Regions from separate parts of the Neobacillus camarae genome, predicted to be linked through region 2. Evidence: a T-box and tRNA genes for the amino acid it is inferred to sense, from the RefSeq annotation. Region 2 holds a T-box; the other holds one or more tRNA genes.

Region 1 (7,671 bases), on a different contig from region 2:
CGGCATTCGTGTCATGATGACACTAACCGGCAGTTCTTGCAGGTTTCTATTGCCCAGGGCTGCCCGGAGTAAATCTTTACGCGAAATCACACCAGCCAAATATCCCTCGGTATCGACTGTATACAAGGTGCCAACGTCTTCTAAAAAAAGCTGAACAATTGCGTTGTAAACCGAAGTAGATTTTTCAACCACAATCGGATGTGCTTTAAAATCCGATACTTTCTGATGGATCAATTGCCTAGCTTGCTGTTTTAGGTCATTTTTATCACTATAATAATAGCCAACACGGGGTCTTGCCTCCAGACTACCAGACATCGTCAAAATGGCCAGGTCCGGCCTTAAGGCAGCTCTTGTAACGGAAAGCATGTCAGCAATTTCTTTCCCCGTAATTGGGCCCTTTTGTTTTACGATTTGTAAAATTTCATCCTGGCGTTTGCTGAGTTTAATAAATACCACCCCCCTTTAGTTCATTAATGATAATATATTCATTTACTTTAGAGTAATTATGCTATACTTAATTACATTTAGTATATACTATTTAACTGGAAACGGAAACATAAAATTTTAAAATTGATGAAAGATCACAGGTATAAAAAAATATCCCGCCTTCTTAGGCAGGATACTTGACTACTTTTGGCAATTCGGGCAATAAAACGTCTTTCTTGAGGAAACCATTTGTTTAACAATGACTGCCCCGCACCTTGGGCATGGCTGACCCTCACGATCATATACTTGACAGTGACCGTTCACTCCACCGGTTTTGGTATCCCCTTTAAAAAGAGGATTCTCCATATAACCTCCTAGCTTGATGCCCTCAAAAAGCACGGCCTTCATGGACTGATATAACTTGTTTTTTGCCTCCGCTTCGAGATCATCGATATCTTTTACCGGCAGAATCCCCGCTTCAAAGCAAATTTCAGCCGAATAGCAATTTCCGATACCGGAAACAAACTCTTGATCAATTAAAGTTGTTTTTAATCTGCCATGTTTCGTGTTTAAGCGGTTAGTGAACTCCATAATAGTAAAACTTGGATCCAATGGTTCCGGGCCTAAATGAGCCAATTTTCCCTGGACCTCCGGCGGGGTATAAAGGTGCAGGTACCCCAACCTGAGACCGATAAAATAAAGGTGTTCATTCCCAAAGGAGAGACGAACCTGGATTGTTCGTTTTGGCTTATCCGCCTCTTGGCCGAAAAACATCCAACCTCCCAGCATAAGATGCAATAAAAGGACATGGCCATTTTGCAAATGGAACAGCAGATGTTTGCCCCTTCTGCTGACACTTAGCACCTTTTGTGAGGAAACTGTATTTTTAAACAGTTCAGGATTAAGGTTAACCGATTTATCGCGATTGATTTCAACTCCAGTGATGGTTTGGCCCATGATTCTATTATTTAAGTGGATTTTGTAGTTTTCCATTTCCGGGAGCTCAGGCATTTAGGAACCTCCAATATTTTTTCTTTAGAATTTCCCAAAAGCCTTCCAATTAGCGAGAGAATTAGTGGAAATAACATGAAGATGGATGTATGGCTGCCTTATAACACGAAAAAACCGAACCCTAGATGGGTTCGGTTTTTATGAATTAGTGGGCCTAAATGGACTTGAACCATCGACCTCACGCTTATCAGGCGTGCGCTCTAACCAGCTGAGCTATAGGCCCTTATTTATATTGGTATATGGCAAAAGTAAAATGGCAGGGGCAGCAGGAATTGAACCCACACCAAAGGTTTTGGAGACCTTTGTTCTACCTTTAAACTATGCCCCTATATTATGGTGGAGGGGGACGGATTTGAACCGCCGAACCCTGAGGGAGCGGATTTACAGTCCGCCGCGTTTAGCCACTTCGCTACCCCTCCAAATCATTGGAAGACAAGAGGAATTCGAAACCCAAGACATAAGCCAGTGGCTTTTTAGGACTCAATCCTATATCCGGACTTACGTAATCTTTCAAAAAAAAATAGCCTAAGCTAATTTGGTAGCGGCGGAGGGGATCGAACCCCCGACCTTACGGGTATGAACCGTACGCTCTAGCCAGCTGAGCTACACCGCCAAAACTTTAGTTTATAGAGTCTAGCGGGATGGAACCGCTGAACTCTTGCATGCAAAGCAAACACTCTCCCGGTTGAGCTAAGACCCCAGAATATCGGGAAAACAGGATTTGAACCTGCGACCCCTACGTCCCGAACGTAGTGCTCTACCAAGCTGAGCTATTTCCCGTAAAACAGGATGCCGAGGACCGGAATCGAACCGGTACGGTAGTCACCTACCGCAGGATTTTAAGTCCTGTGCGTCTGCCAGTTCCGCCACCCCGGCAATTGGAGCGGAAGACGGGATTCGAACCCGCGACCCCCACCTTGGCAAGGTGGTGTTCTACCACTGAACTACTTCCGCGTTTTACATAAATTATGATGCGGGTGAAGGGACTTGAACCCATACGGTATTACTACCACTAGAACCTGAATCTAGCGCGTCTGCCGATTCCGCCACACCCGCGTGTTTAAAATTTTGTATTTAATTGAAGGATCATTCCCTCAAAACCGGGTAATCAGAAGAAACTTGAGTAAAACGAGTCTGCTTTATTAGACAAGTAACGCTTCGGCAGCATAAGCATTGCACTAACAAAAAGCGATAGCTTTTTGTAGGAGGCCATACGCCGCTGACCGTGCGCTTCCGCTTTTCTTATTGGTTAAGTCCTCGATCGATTAGTATCAGTCAGCTCCACACGTCACCGTGCTTCCACCCCTGACCTATCAACCTGATCATCTTTCAGGGATCTTACTAGCTTGACGCTATGGGAAATCTCATCTTGAGGGGGGCTTCATGCTTAGATGCTTTCAGCACTTATCCCGTCCGCACATAGCTACCCAGCGATGCCTTTGGCAAGACAACTGGTACACCAGCGGTGCGTCCATCCCGGTCCTCTCGTACTAAGGACAGCTCCTCTCAAATTTCCTGCGCCCACGACGGATAGGGACCGAACTGTCTCACGACGTTCTGAACCCAGCTCGCGTACCGCTTTAATGGGCGAACAGCCCAACCCTTGGGACCGACTACAGCCCCAGGATGCGATGAGCCGACATCGAGGTGCCAAACCTCCCCGTCGATGTGGACTCTTGGGGGAGATAAGCCTGTTATCCCCAGGGTAGCTTTTATCCGTTGAGCGATGGCCCTTCCATGCGGAACCACCGGATCACTAAGCCCGACTTTCGTCCCTGCTCGACTTGTAGGTCTCGCAGTCAAGCTCCCTTGCCTTTACACTCTGCGAATGATTTCCAACCATTCTGAGGGAACCTTTGGGCGCCTCCGTTGCTTCCCTAGGAGGCGACCGCCCCAGTCAAACTGCCCACCTGACACTGTCTCCCATCCCGATAAGGGATGCGGGTTAGAATTTCAATACAGCCAGGGTAGTATCCCACCGACGCCTCCACCGAAGCTGGCGCTCCGGCTTCTCAGGCTCCTACCTATCCTGTACAAGCTGTACCAAAATTCAATATCAGGCTACAGTAAAGCTCCATGGGGTCTTTCCGTCCTGTCGCGGGTAACCTGCATCTTCACAGGTACTATAATTTCACCGAGTCTCTCGTTGAGACAGTGCCCAGATCGTTACGCCTTTCGTGCGGGTCGGAACTTACCCGACAAGGAATTTCGCTACCTTAGGACCGTTATAGTTACGGCCGCCGTTTACTGGGGCTTCGATTCAGAGCTTCGCTTTGCAGCTAACCCCTCCTCTTAACCTTCCAGCACCGGGCAGGCGTCAGCCCCTATACTTCGCCTTGCGGCTTCGCAGAGACCTGTGTTTTTGCTAAACAGTCGCCTGGGCCTATTCACTGCGGCTTACCGAGGCTATTCACCCCAGTAAGCACCCCTTCTCCCGAAGTTACGGGGTCATTTTGCCGAGTTCCTTAACGAGAGTTCTCTCGCTCACCTTAGGATTCTCTCCTCGCCTACCTGTGTCGGTTTGCGGTACAGGCACCTTTTATCTCGCTAGAGGCTTTTCTTGGCAGTGTGGAACGAACTTCGGTACTCTATTTCCCTCGCTGTCACAGCTGCCTTACGGTGAACGGATTTTCCTATTCACCAGCCTAACTGCTTCGACGCACATAACCAGCAGTGCGCTTACCCTATCCTCCTGCGTCCCCCCATTACTCAAACGATAAAGAGGTGGTACAGGAATATCAACCTGTTGTCCATCGCCTACGCCTTTCGGCCTCGGCTTAGGTCCCGACTAACCCTGAGCGGACGAGCCTTCCTCAGGAAACCTTAGGCATACGGTGGATGAGATTCTCACTCATCTTTCGCCACTATACCGGCATTCTCACTTCTAAGCGCTCCACCAGTCCTTACGGTCTAGCTTCAACGCCCTTAGAACGTTTCCGTCACCACTGACATCGAAGATGTCAATCCACAGCTTCGGTGATACGTTTAGCCCCGGTACATTTTCGGCGCAGAGTCACTCGACCAGTGAGCTATTACGCACTCTTTAAATGGTGGCTGCTTCTAAGCCAACATCCTGGTTGTCTAAGCAACTCCACATCCTTTTCCACTTAACGTATACTTTGGGACCTTAGCTGGTGGTCTGGGCTGTTTCCCTTTTGACTACGGATCTTATCACTCGCAGTCTGACTCCCACGGATAAGTCTTTGGCATTCGGAGTTTGTCTGAATTCGGTAACCCGATGGGGGCCCCTAGTCCAAACAGTGCTCTACCTCCAAGACTCTGACTATCGTGAGGCTAGCCCTTAAAGCTATTTCGGAGAGAACCAGCTATCTCCAAGTTCGATTGGAATTTCTCCGCTACCCACACTTGTCCCGCACTTTTCAACGTGTCGGTTCGGGGCCTTCCATCCAGTGTTACCTGGACTTCACCCTGGACATGGGTAGATCACCTGGTCGGGTCTACGACTGCATACTATTTCGCCCTACTTAAGACTCGCTTTCGCTGCGGCTCCGTCTCATCAACTTAACCTCGCATGCAATCGTAACTCGCCGGTTCATTCTACAAAGGCACGCCATCACCCATAAACGGGCTCTGACTACTTAGGCACACGGTTTCAGGATCTCTTTCACTCCCCTTCCGGGGTGCTTTTCACCTTTCCCTCACGGTACTGGTTCACTATCGGTCACTAGGGAGTATTTAGCCTTGGGAGATGTCCTTCCTTAAGCCTGACCGGATTTCACGTGTCCGGCCACGTACCTGTGATCCACTCAGAGGGAACGAAGTTTCAACTACAGGGCTGTTACTTCCTATGGCTGGCCTTTCCAGACCGCTTCATCTACCCCGTTCCTTTGTAACCTACATGTTGAGTGTCTTACAACCCCGAAAGGCAAGCCTTTCGGTTTGGGCCGTTCCTTGCTCTGCCTGCCGCTACTCAGGGAATCGCGTTTGCTTTCTCTTCCTCCGGGTACTTAGATGTTTCGTGCCTCGGGTATGCCTTCAATACCCTATGCATTCAGGTAAAGATGCTGCCCTCACGGGCAACGGGTTTCCCCATTCGGAAATCTCCGGATCAAAGCTTACTTCTACAGCTCCCTCGAAGCATATCGGTGTTAGTACTGTCCTTCATCGGCTCCTAGTGCCAAGGCATTCACCGTGCGCCCTTTCTAACTTAACCTAAATGGTTTAAAACCTAAAATGGCGATTACTCGGTTTTACTTGGTTTCTTCTATACGATTATCCAGTTTTCAAAGAACGATTTTGGTGGAGCTTAGCGGGATCGAACCGCTGACCTCCTGCGTGCAAAGCAGGCGCTCTCCCAGCTGAGCTAAAGCCCCGTTTTGTCATGAGAGATTGCTCTCTCAAAACTAAACAAACAATAGAGGTCAACTAATTTTCAGTCCATTAGGACTGCGTATTCCTTAGAAAGGAGGTGATCCAGCCGCACCTTCCGATACGGCTACCTTGTTACGACTTCACCCCAATCATCTGTCCCACCTTAGGCGGCTGGCTCCGAAAAGGTTACCCCACCGACTTCGGGTGTTACAAACTCTCGTGGTGTGACGGGCGGTGTGTACAAGGCCCGGGAACGTATTCACCGCGGCATGCTGATCCGCGATTACTAGCGATTCCGGCTTCATGCAGGCGAGTTGCAGCCTGCAATCCGAACTGAGAATGGTTTTATGGGATTGGCTTCACCTCGCGGCTTCGCTGCCCTTGTACCATCCATTGTAGCACGTGTGTAGCCCAGGTCATAAGGGGCATGATGATTTGACGTCAGTCCTCACCTTCCTCCGGTTTGTCACCGGCAGTCAGATTAGAGTGCCCAACTGAATGCTGGCAACTAATCTCAAGGGTTGCGCTCGTTGCGGGACTTAACCCAACATCTCACGACACGAGCTGACGACAACCATGCACCACCTGTCACTCTGTCCCCCGAAGGGGAAATTCCTATCTCTAGAGTATCAGAGGATGTCAAGACTCAGGTAAGGTTCTTCGCGTTGCTTCGAATTAAACCACATGCTCCACCGCTTGTGCGGGTCTGCCAATTCCTCTTTGAAGCCAGCTTTGCGGCTGCATCTCCCCAGGCGGAGTGCTTAATGCGTTAGCTGCAGCACTAAAGGGCGGAAACCCTCTAACACTTAGCACTCATCGTTTACGGCGTGGACTACCAGGGTATCTAATCCTGTTTGCTCCCCACGCTTTCGCGCCTCAGCGTCAGTTACAGACCAGAAAGCCGCCTTCGCCACTGGTGTTCCTCCACATCTCTACGCATTTCACCGCTACACGTGGAATTCCGCTTTCCTTCTGCACTCAAGTCCCCAGTTTCATCACGACCTCTACGGTTGGCTGGCTTACATCAGTGACTTAAAGGACCGCCTGCGCGCGCTTTACGCCCAATAATTCCGGACAACGCTTGCCACCTACGTATTACCGCGGCTGCTGGCACGTAGTTAGCCGTGGCTTTCTGGTTAGGTACCGTCAAGGTACCGGCAGTTACTCCGATACTTGTTCTTCCCTAACAACAGAGCTTTACGACCCGAAGGCCTTCATCGCTCACGCGGCGTTGCTCCATCAGACTTTCGTCCATTGTGGAAGATTCCCTACTGCTGCCTCCCGTAGGAGTCTGGGCCGTTCCCGTCCCAGTGTGGCCGATCACCCTCTCAGGTCGGCTACGCATCGCTGTTCTGGTGAGCCGTTACCTCACCAACTAGCCAATGCGCCGCGCTCCATCGCAGGCGTCAGTTTGCACCGACTTTCAGCTTTCCCTCATGTGAGGGAAAGAATTATCCGGTATTAGCATCGGTTTCCCGATGTTATCCCAGTCTTACAGGCAGGTTGCCCACGTGTTACTCACCCGTCCGCCGCTAATCAAAAGGTGCAAGCTCCTATCGATTCGCTCGACTTGCATGTATTAGGCACGCCGCCATAATGTTCCGTTTTAAGATCACCTCCAAGAAAGTTGATATAGCTCATAAAAGTTAAAACGTTAATGTTTCGTTAGAAACAAATGTTTATTGTTGACGTATTTGTTTGTTTAGTTTTCAAAGAACAATATTCTATTAATCTAGCGGCTAACAACGATAATTATATTAACATAATTATCGTTTGTCGTCAACGTATTTTTTCAATTGAATCAATTAAAATTATTTGAGTCAATTTGTCGTTAGCCAAATAATAAATATATTACTACCCATAAAGTCATGTCAACAATTTTACACTCTAATAAAGGATTTT
Region 2 (7,671 bases):
TGCGACCTCCACTTCAGGAAAAAGAAAATGGCTTAAAAACGGTGTGCAGCAGCACCATTTGATTGACCCGCGGACAGGGAAACCGTCCAAGAGTTCCATTGTTTCCGCCACCGTCACCGCTCCTACAGCATTAGAGGCAGATGTTTGGGCCAAAACCGTTTTATTGATGGACGAAAAAGACGGGCAAGATTGGATTTCAAAAAAAGGCGCAAACGCTGTTTTGATAAAGAATGATGGTGAAGTATGGAAAGGGGGCAGCCCCGATGGAGTTGTTTGAGTGGTATATGATCCGGTCAACCGGTTTAGTGGCGTATTTTTTGCTTTACCTGTCCGCGATGACCGGGATTTACACGCAGATCAAAAAAAGCCGCAAACAAAATGTATCGTCAACGAATATTTTCCACGAGTCCCTGTCGGATTGGGCGCTGTATCTGACAGTCGGGCATGTTGGATTCTTGCTGATTGACAAGTATATGGGATTTAAATGGACAGATGTTCTGATTCCATTTGCAACCGACTATCAAACAATCGCCAATGCTTTAGGAATTATTGGTCTCTATTTTTTAATTCTGGCAATTGTGACTTCCAAAGCAAGAAAAAAAATCGGTTATCAAAGATGGCAGAAACTCCATGCCCTAAATCCAATCCTATATATACTAGTTACACTCCACACTTTGTTTATTGGGACTGACATTCAGGGATATGTCCTGGCAGCCGTCAATATTATTCCGGTTATGATCATGGGTGGCTTTCTTTTTAAAGACCCTCCAAGCACGAAAGTATCCCATTAAAATATTAACAACCAAGGACACCATTAAATAGCTGCCATGGAAGTTAAGACAGCGTCTTAACGACAGAAGGAATCAGTAAAAAGCGGATTCTATAGTTAAGAACGCCCCTTAACGACCGAAGCCCCCGGTAAAAAGCAGTCACGGTAGTTAAGAGCGCTTCCTAACGACTGAAGACCTCGGTAAAAACCGGACGCGGTAGTTAAGAAAGTGTCAAAAAAAAAAAACCGATTCCGTATTGGAATCGGTTATTTGACGTTACCAGTCCAGTTCATCATGCCACCAATCATGTTACGGACTTTGTAGCCCTGTTCCTGAAGATAGTAGCAGACGTTTTCGCTGCGTCGGCTCGAGCGGCAAATGAAAATATACTCTTTGTCCTTGTCGAAATAATCGAGATTGGCAGGAATATCTCCCATTCGAATATGCTTAGCCCCTGGAATCATTCCTCCCGCTACTTCTTCATCTTCTCTTACATCCACAAGTTCAAGCTTTTCCCCTGACTCAAGCTTTTTACTTAGTTCTTCCGGTGTGATGATTTTAATTTCTTCCATAGAATCCATCCCCTTTTAAAAGAGGCCGGCCTTATGTTTTAGCCGGCACTCATCCCATTTAGTTTGCTACTATATTAACCAACTTACCCGGAACCGTGATGACCTTGCGAATGGTTTTTCCTTCAATTTGCTCTTTGATGCGGTCATCTTCCATGGCAATTCCTTCTAATGCCTCTTTGCTGGCATCTGTTGGAACCTTCACTTTTGTTTTGACTTTACCGTTTACCTGGATGACGATTTCCACTTCATTTTCCACCAGTTTTGCTTCATCATAAGCCGGCCATGCTTGATAAGAAATGGTGCCTTCATGGCCAAGCTTTTCCCAAATCTCCTCGGCAATGTGTGGAGCAACCGGTGACAGCAATTTGACGAAACCTTCGATAAAATGCTTTGGCAGCAAAGTTGCTCTATAGGCTTCGTTAATGAATACCATCAATTGGGAAATCGCAGTGTTGAAACGAAGTCCCTCATAGTCCTCGGTAACCTTTTTCACTGTTTGATGATAAACTTTTTCAAGGCTGGACACCTCTTCTGTGTCTTGGATTTTGGGATTCTGCTCGCCATTTTCCTCGACAATTAACCGCCAAATCCGGTCCAAGAACCGTCGGGAACCATCCAAGCCGTTTGTCGACCACGCGATCGATGCGTCAAGCGGTCCCATGAACATTTCGTACATGCGGAGTGTATCGGCGCCATGCGTATGGACGATTTCATCTGGGTTGACGACATTGCCTTTTGATTTACTCATTTTTTCATTGTTTTCGCCTAAAATCATTCCTTGGTTGAACAGCTTTTGGAAAGGTTCCTTCGTTGGGACAACCCCGATATCATAAAGGAATTTATGCCAGAAGCGTGCATACAGCAGGTGGAGCACCGCATGCTCTGCACCGCCAATATAAATATCGACTGGCAGCCAATGCTTTAGCTTTTCTTGTGAAGCAAGCTCTTCCGAATTCTCCGGGTCAATATAACGCAGGTAATACCAGCAGCTGCCGGCCCATTGCGGCATCGTGTTGGTTTCACGTCGGCCTTTTTTACCTGTTGCCGGATCTACAACATTTACCCATTCCTCAATATTGGCGAGTGGTGATTCACCAGTACCCGAAGGTTTGATATCGGTTGTTTTCGGCAGAGTCAATGGCAGCTGATCTTCAGGGACAGCTGTCATAGTGCCGTCTTCCCAGTGGATAATTGGAATTGGCTCGCCCCAATAACGCTGGCGGCTGAACAGCCAATCACGCAGGCGGTAGGTCACTTTCTTTGTCCCGATTTCTTTTTCTTCCAGCCAGGAAATCATTTTTTTAATGGCATCTACTTTATTTAAACCATTTAAGAACTCCGAATTAATGTGTTCACCATCACCCGTATAGGCTTCTGCTTCCACATCGCCGCCGGCAACAACCGCCTTAATCGGCAGTCCAAAAACCTTGGCGAATTCGTAGTCACGCTCATCATGGGCAGGAACCGCCATAATCGCTCCTGTGCCATAGCTTGCTAATACGTAATCCGCAATCCATATTGGCATTTTTTCGCCATTTGCGGGATTAACCGCATAGGCGCCAGTAAAGACACCTGTTTTTTCTTTGGCAAGGTCTGTCCGCTCAAGATCACTCTTCGTCTTAACCTTATCTAGATAATCATCAACCGCTGTACGTTGCTCTGAAGTAGTAATCTTGTCTACAAGAGCATGCTCTGGTGCTAAAACTGCATACGTTGCACCGAAAAGCGTATCAGGGCGGGTAGTAAATACAGTAAAGGTTTCTTCATGGCCATCAATTTTGAAATTGACCTCTGCTCCTTCAGAGCGGCCAATCCAGTTTCGCTGCATTTCCTTCAGGCTTTCCGGCCAATCCAGTTCCTCCAAGTCCTCAAGGAGACGGTCGGCGTATGCTGTAATTTTCAGCATCCACTGCCTCATCGGCCGGCGTTCAACAGGGTGGCCGCCGCGCTCACTTTTTCCATCAATGACTTCTTCATTGGCAAGCACGGTTCCAAGTGCAGGACACCAGTTGACAGGTACTTCATCAATATAAGCAAGGCCTTTTTCCCAAAGCTTTAAGAAAATCCACTGGGTCCACTTATAATATTCTGGATCCGTTGTATTCACTTCGCGGTCCCAATCATAGGAAAAGCCCAATGATTTAATTTGTCTGCGGAAGGTGTTGATGTTTTTCTCGGTAAATTCTGCCGGGTCGTTGCCTGTATCTAAGGCATATTGTTCGGCAGGCAATCCAAAGGCATCCCAGCCCATCGGATGAAGAACATTATACCCTTGCATCCGCTTCATGCGGGAGAGGATATCGGTTGCGGTGTATCCCTCAGGATGGCCGACGTGAAGGCCAACACCTGACGGATATGGAAACATATCCAAGGCGTAAAATTTACGCTTATCGTACTCTTCGTTTGTTTTAAAAGTCTTTTCTTGCTCCCACTTTTGCTGCCACTTTTTTTCGATTTGCTGATGATCGAAACTCATTTCTTGTTCCTCCTAGTGAAAAATAAAAAACCCCTCATCCCAGACAGGGACGAGAGGATATATGTATCTCCCGCGGTACCACCCACATTAGTGCAACTAACACTCGCTTCATTCATCCTTAACGCGGAAAACGGCAAATCTTACTTAAGTTCACATTTGCAACTCATAGGCGAGTTCATGATGTCCCCGGTTGACTTGCACCAGCCGCCAACTCTCTAATAATGCGGGTCTTAACCACTACTACTCCTATTCACGGTTTTTGCAATATAAGTATTTCGTAATACGGTTATTGTAATCAATTTTTTTATAGTATGCAAGTAGCTTGGACTAATTTCAGCCTTGACAAAATTTTTTACAATTAAACGTAAAAATAGGGACCTATGGATAGATCCCCCCTCAAACTGAACATAACCTCACGGAAAAGATGATTAGAATTGCCCGTGGAAGGTACTCGATACCACAGCCTTTAATTTCCGATCATAAATAAGTGTGGCCGCAATGGCAATGACAAACAAGGCAATCAAAATGATGAATAACACGGTCATGCTGTAAAGGTCGACGATTACCCCGCCTAGCAGCGGACCAATCATTCTCCCGCCGGTTGCGGTACTATTAATAATACCTTGGTAGAACCCTTCCCGCCCTTTTGGTGCCAATCCAAAAGCAATGGTCGGCACCGCTGGCCAAACAAACATTTCACCTATGGTCAAGAAAATCATAGCTACAAGGAATCCTGTAAACGTGCCTGCATGGTTTAAAAATAAAAATGAGACCATAAAAATCCCGATACCGATGATAATTTGCTGTTTTAATGACTTAATAAACTTTTTTAGCAAGACATTTAAAAGCGGCTGCCCCAAAACAATAAGAACCCCATTTATCGTCCACAATAAACTGTATTGGGTAAGCTTTATGTTAATTTCCTGTGTATAGGAGGCAATAGTGGTGCTCCATTGGCTGTAGGGAATCCAGCAAAGTAGATAGCTGAAGCTAAGGATGATCAATGCATGTAAGTTGGCACTGCTTTTTACCGATAAAGCCGATTGATCTGTACCCTTGGACTGGGCAGGATCCATTGTAATTCCCCTGTACCCGAAAATGGCAATAACCAAAAATATTAGGTACATAACCGTATTGGCAAGGAAAATAAGCTGAAACGAGTAGTCTGCGACAACACCTGCAGATGCTGTACCGATTGCGACACCAAGATTAGAGGCGACATATAACGCATTAAAGGTTTTTCGTCCGCCTTCTTTCCAAACAGAACCTGCCATCGCATACATGGCTGGAAAAATAATCCCGGTTCCAAATCCGGCAATGATGAGAAAAATAACATATTCTGGCCAGCCATGCCAAAAGGTTAAACCAACAAGGGAAAACAAAGAGATGAAAATGCCCAAAAGAATTGATTTGTACCCGCCGATTTTATCAAATAAAGAGCCACCCGTGAGGTTTCCAATTACATTCGCTCCTGAGTTAAGCATCAATACAACCCCGGCAACGGACAGAGACTTGCCTAAATGATTGTGAATATAAATGGTATTTAAAGGCCATAAAAAAGAAGAGCCTATCATATTCACTGCCATCCCGATAATTAACAGCCATAAGGCACGCGGCATGAAAAAAACGCTCCTTTATCAGAAAAATATTCAATTCCTTGGTCATTTTAGACCTTTTTCTGGTTCGTTGCAATTCTTTTCGGTTACCTAAAGATATGTTGGAATTATTGGTATTATTAGAAAACGGAAACAAAAAATCCCCAGGCATGATTGTACTGCCAGGGGATTTTTTTGTTTTATGAGGACTGATTTTGTTCCTGATGGAATTTGGATTTTACCGGCTGGCCGCCTGACTCTTCGTATTTCTTTTTCGCCATTTTCACCACATCATAATCTTTCCCCAATTCAACGTCTTGGTTATTCATCCCATTGCGGGTTTTCTGCTCAGGGTTTTGCTGTTTAGATCGCTTTTTCAAAACTGCTCTCCCCCTCTTGTATCTTGTAAGATCAAATTATTTTGCAGTTGCTGGACCTGCAATCTCATGCGGTGAAGCTGATCCCGCTGCTCGGCACTGGCACTATGCGCTATTTTAGCGATGTCCTGATAGGTAGCTTCTAGTTGCTGCAGTGCTTGAGTATAGTCATCATTATTATATTGCTGCTGGAGACTGCTTTGCTTGTATTGCTCCTCTGCATAACGGATTGAATTTTCAACCTCTTGTCTTAAAGCATCCATTGATTCACGAGTAGCCATGTACGTACCCTCCCGAAAAAAAGCGCCATTATTGAAGCATAAGGACTGCTTCAATTCTTATTGTGTTCCCCACTTACTTTCCTATGACAGTAAAGCAATGATAAATGCTGGCAATTTTGCAAATAACAATCGTTGGATAAGGCTTCTGTCCCATGCTAAAATAAAAAGATGCTTAAACTCTATACCAAGGAGATTGTTATACATGCTTCAGATCAAACCATTTCCTTATGCCGCCGATGATAAACGTTACCATACATGGAATTATCATCTTCGACAGCAATTTGGGCATAAGGTGTTTAAGGTGGCATTGGACGGCGGCTTCGATTGCCCGAACCGTGACGGCACAGTGGCCTTTGGTGGCTGCACTTTTTGCAGTGCTTCGGGTTCCGGGGATTTTGCTGGCAATCGCGCTGACGACCTGGTCACCCAGTTTAACGATATTAAAAATAAGATGCACACCAAATGGAAGGACGGCAAATACATGGCCTATTTTCAGGCCTATACTAATACCCATGCCCCTGTAGAGGTGCTGCGTGAAAAGTATGAGACGGTCATTAACATGGATGGGGTTGTCGGCTTATCCATTGCAACTCGCCCGGACTGCCTGCCTGATGAGGTGGTTGAGTACTTGGCGCAACTCAATAAACGAACCTACCTTTGGGTTGAATTGGGCCTGCAGACCGTTCATGAACGGACCGCCCAGTTAATCAATCGTGCCCACGACTTTCAATGTTATGTCGACGGTGCCAACAAACTAAGAAAGCATAACATTCGGGTTTGCTCCCATATTATCAATGGTTTGCCGCTTGAAGACCATGACATGATGATGGAAACGGCACGTCAAGTAGCCAAGCTAGATGTTCAGGGAATTAAAATTCATTTGCTGCACCTGTTAAAGGGCACTCCGATGGTGAAACAATATGAAAAAGGAATGCTGGAATTCCTGACAATGGACGACTATGTCAACTTGGTTTGCGACCAACTGGAAATCCTGCCTCCGGAAATGGTTGTCCACCGGATTACCGGTGACGGACCAATTGATTTAATGGTTGGTCCAATGTGGAGTGTCAACAAATGGGAAGTATTGAACAGTATTGATGCGGAATTAAAACGCAGAAACAGCTGGCAGGGGAAATATTTTCAAACGGGGAGATTGGGCCAATGAAACTGGACCGTATACTCTCGTTTGCCAAATCTCTATTAACCAAATCGGTGACCACCGGGGATATTGCGGTGGATGCGACTTTAGGGAATGGGCATGATACCGTGTTTTTGGCTGAACTCGTCGGGGACACCGGCAAAGTTTTTGGGTTCGATATTCAAGAATCAGCTATTCATGCAACAAAGGACAGGTTAACACAGCATGGCCTGCTTGCCCGGACACAGCTTTTTAATCAAGGCCATGAACATCTACTGGAGATAATTCCTGACGAGCTTCATGGCAGCGTAACCGGTGCCATTTTTAATCTCGGCTACCTGCCCGGCAGTGACAAGACGATTGTGACGAAAGCCGAAACGACCATTGCGGCCATCGGCCAGTTGCTGCCTATCATGGCACCCGAAGGAATCATTGTTCTGGTCATTTATCACGGCCACCCTG

The links. The T-box of region 2 lies ahead of leuS (leucine--tRNA ligase). A T-box ahead of a tRNA ligase gene usually reads a tRNA of that ligase, here a tRNA-Leu.
Region 1: it has a tRNA-Leu gene. The T-box ahead of leuS (leucine--tRNA ligase) is inferred to sense a tRNA for this amino acid. The anticodon was not compared.

Annotation. Positions count from the first base shown of each region.
Region 1 is NZ_JBUCKX010000003.1:452,597-460,267, forward strand. Features, by position in the region: gene ACY8D0_RS17390 (transcriptional regulator CcpN) at 1-456, opposite strand, end outside; gene mutM (DNA-formamidopyrimidine glycosylase) at 628-1,437, opposite strand; tRNA gene ACY8D0_RS17400 (tRNA-Ile) at 1,587-1,660, opposite strand; tRNA gene ACY8D0_RS17405 (tRNA-Trp) at 1,692-1,765, opposite strand; tRNA gene ACY8D0_RS17410 (tRNA-Tyr) at 1,772-1,856, opposite strand; tRNA gene ACY8D0_RS17415 (tRNA-Met) at 1,974-2,050, opposite strand; tRNA gene ACY8D0_RS17420 (tRNA-Ala) at 2,065-2,137, opposite strand; tRNA gene ACY8D0_RS17425 (tRNA-Pro) at 2,144-2,217, opposite strand; tRNA gene ACY8D0_RS17430 (tRNA-Leu) at 2,228-2,313, opposite strand; tRNA gene ACY8D0_RS17435 (tRNA-Gly) at 2,317-2,391, opposite strand; tRNA gene ACY8D0_RS17440 (tRNA-Leu) at 2,410-2,493, opposite strand; rRNA gene ACY8D0_RS17445 (23S ribosomal RNA) at 2,683-5,611, opposite strand; tRNA gene ACY8D0_RS17450 (tRNA-Ala) at 5,696-5,771, opposite strand; rRNA gene ACY8D0_RS17455 (16S ribosomal RNA) at 5,860-7,394, opposite strand.
Region 2 is NZ_JBUCKX010000002.1:1,502,172-1,509,842, reverse strand. Features, by position in the region: gene ACY8D0_RS14925 (FAD:protein FMN transferase) at 1-277, shown strand, start outside; gene ACY8D0_RS14920 (ferric reductase-like transmembrane domain-containing protein) at 264-791, shown strand; gene ACY8D0_RS14915 (rhodanese-like domain-containing protein) at 1,037-1,342, opposite strand; gene leuS (leucine--tRNA ligase) at 1,401-3,818, opposite strand; T-box leader at 3,861-4,081, opposite strand; gene ACY8D0_RS14905 (MDR family MFS transporter) at 4,247-5,437, opposite strand; gene ACY8D0_RS14900 (glycogen biosynthesis protein GlgD) at 5,614-5,793, opposite strand; gene ACY8D0_RS14895 (YtzC family protein) at 5,790-6,071, opposite strand; gene mnmL (tRNA modification radical SAM protein MnmL/YtqA) at 6,274-7,236, shown strand; gene mnmM (tRNA 5-(aminomethyl)-2-thiouridylate-methyltransferase MnmM) at 7,233-7,671, shown strand, end outside.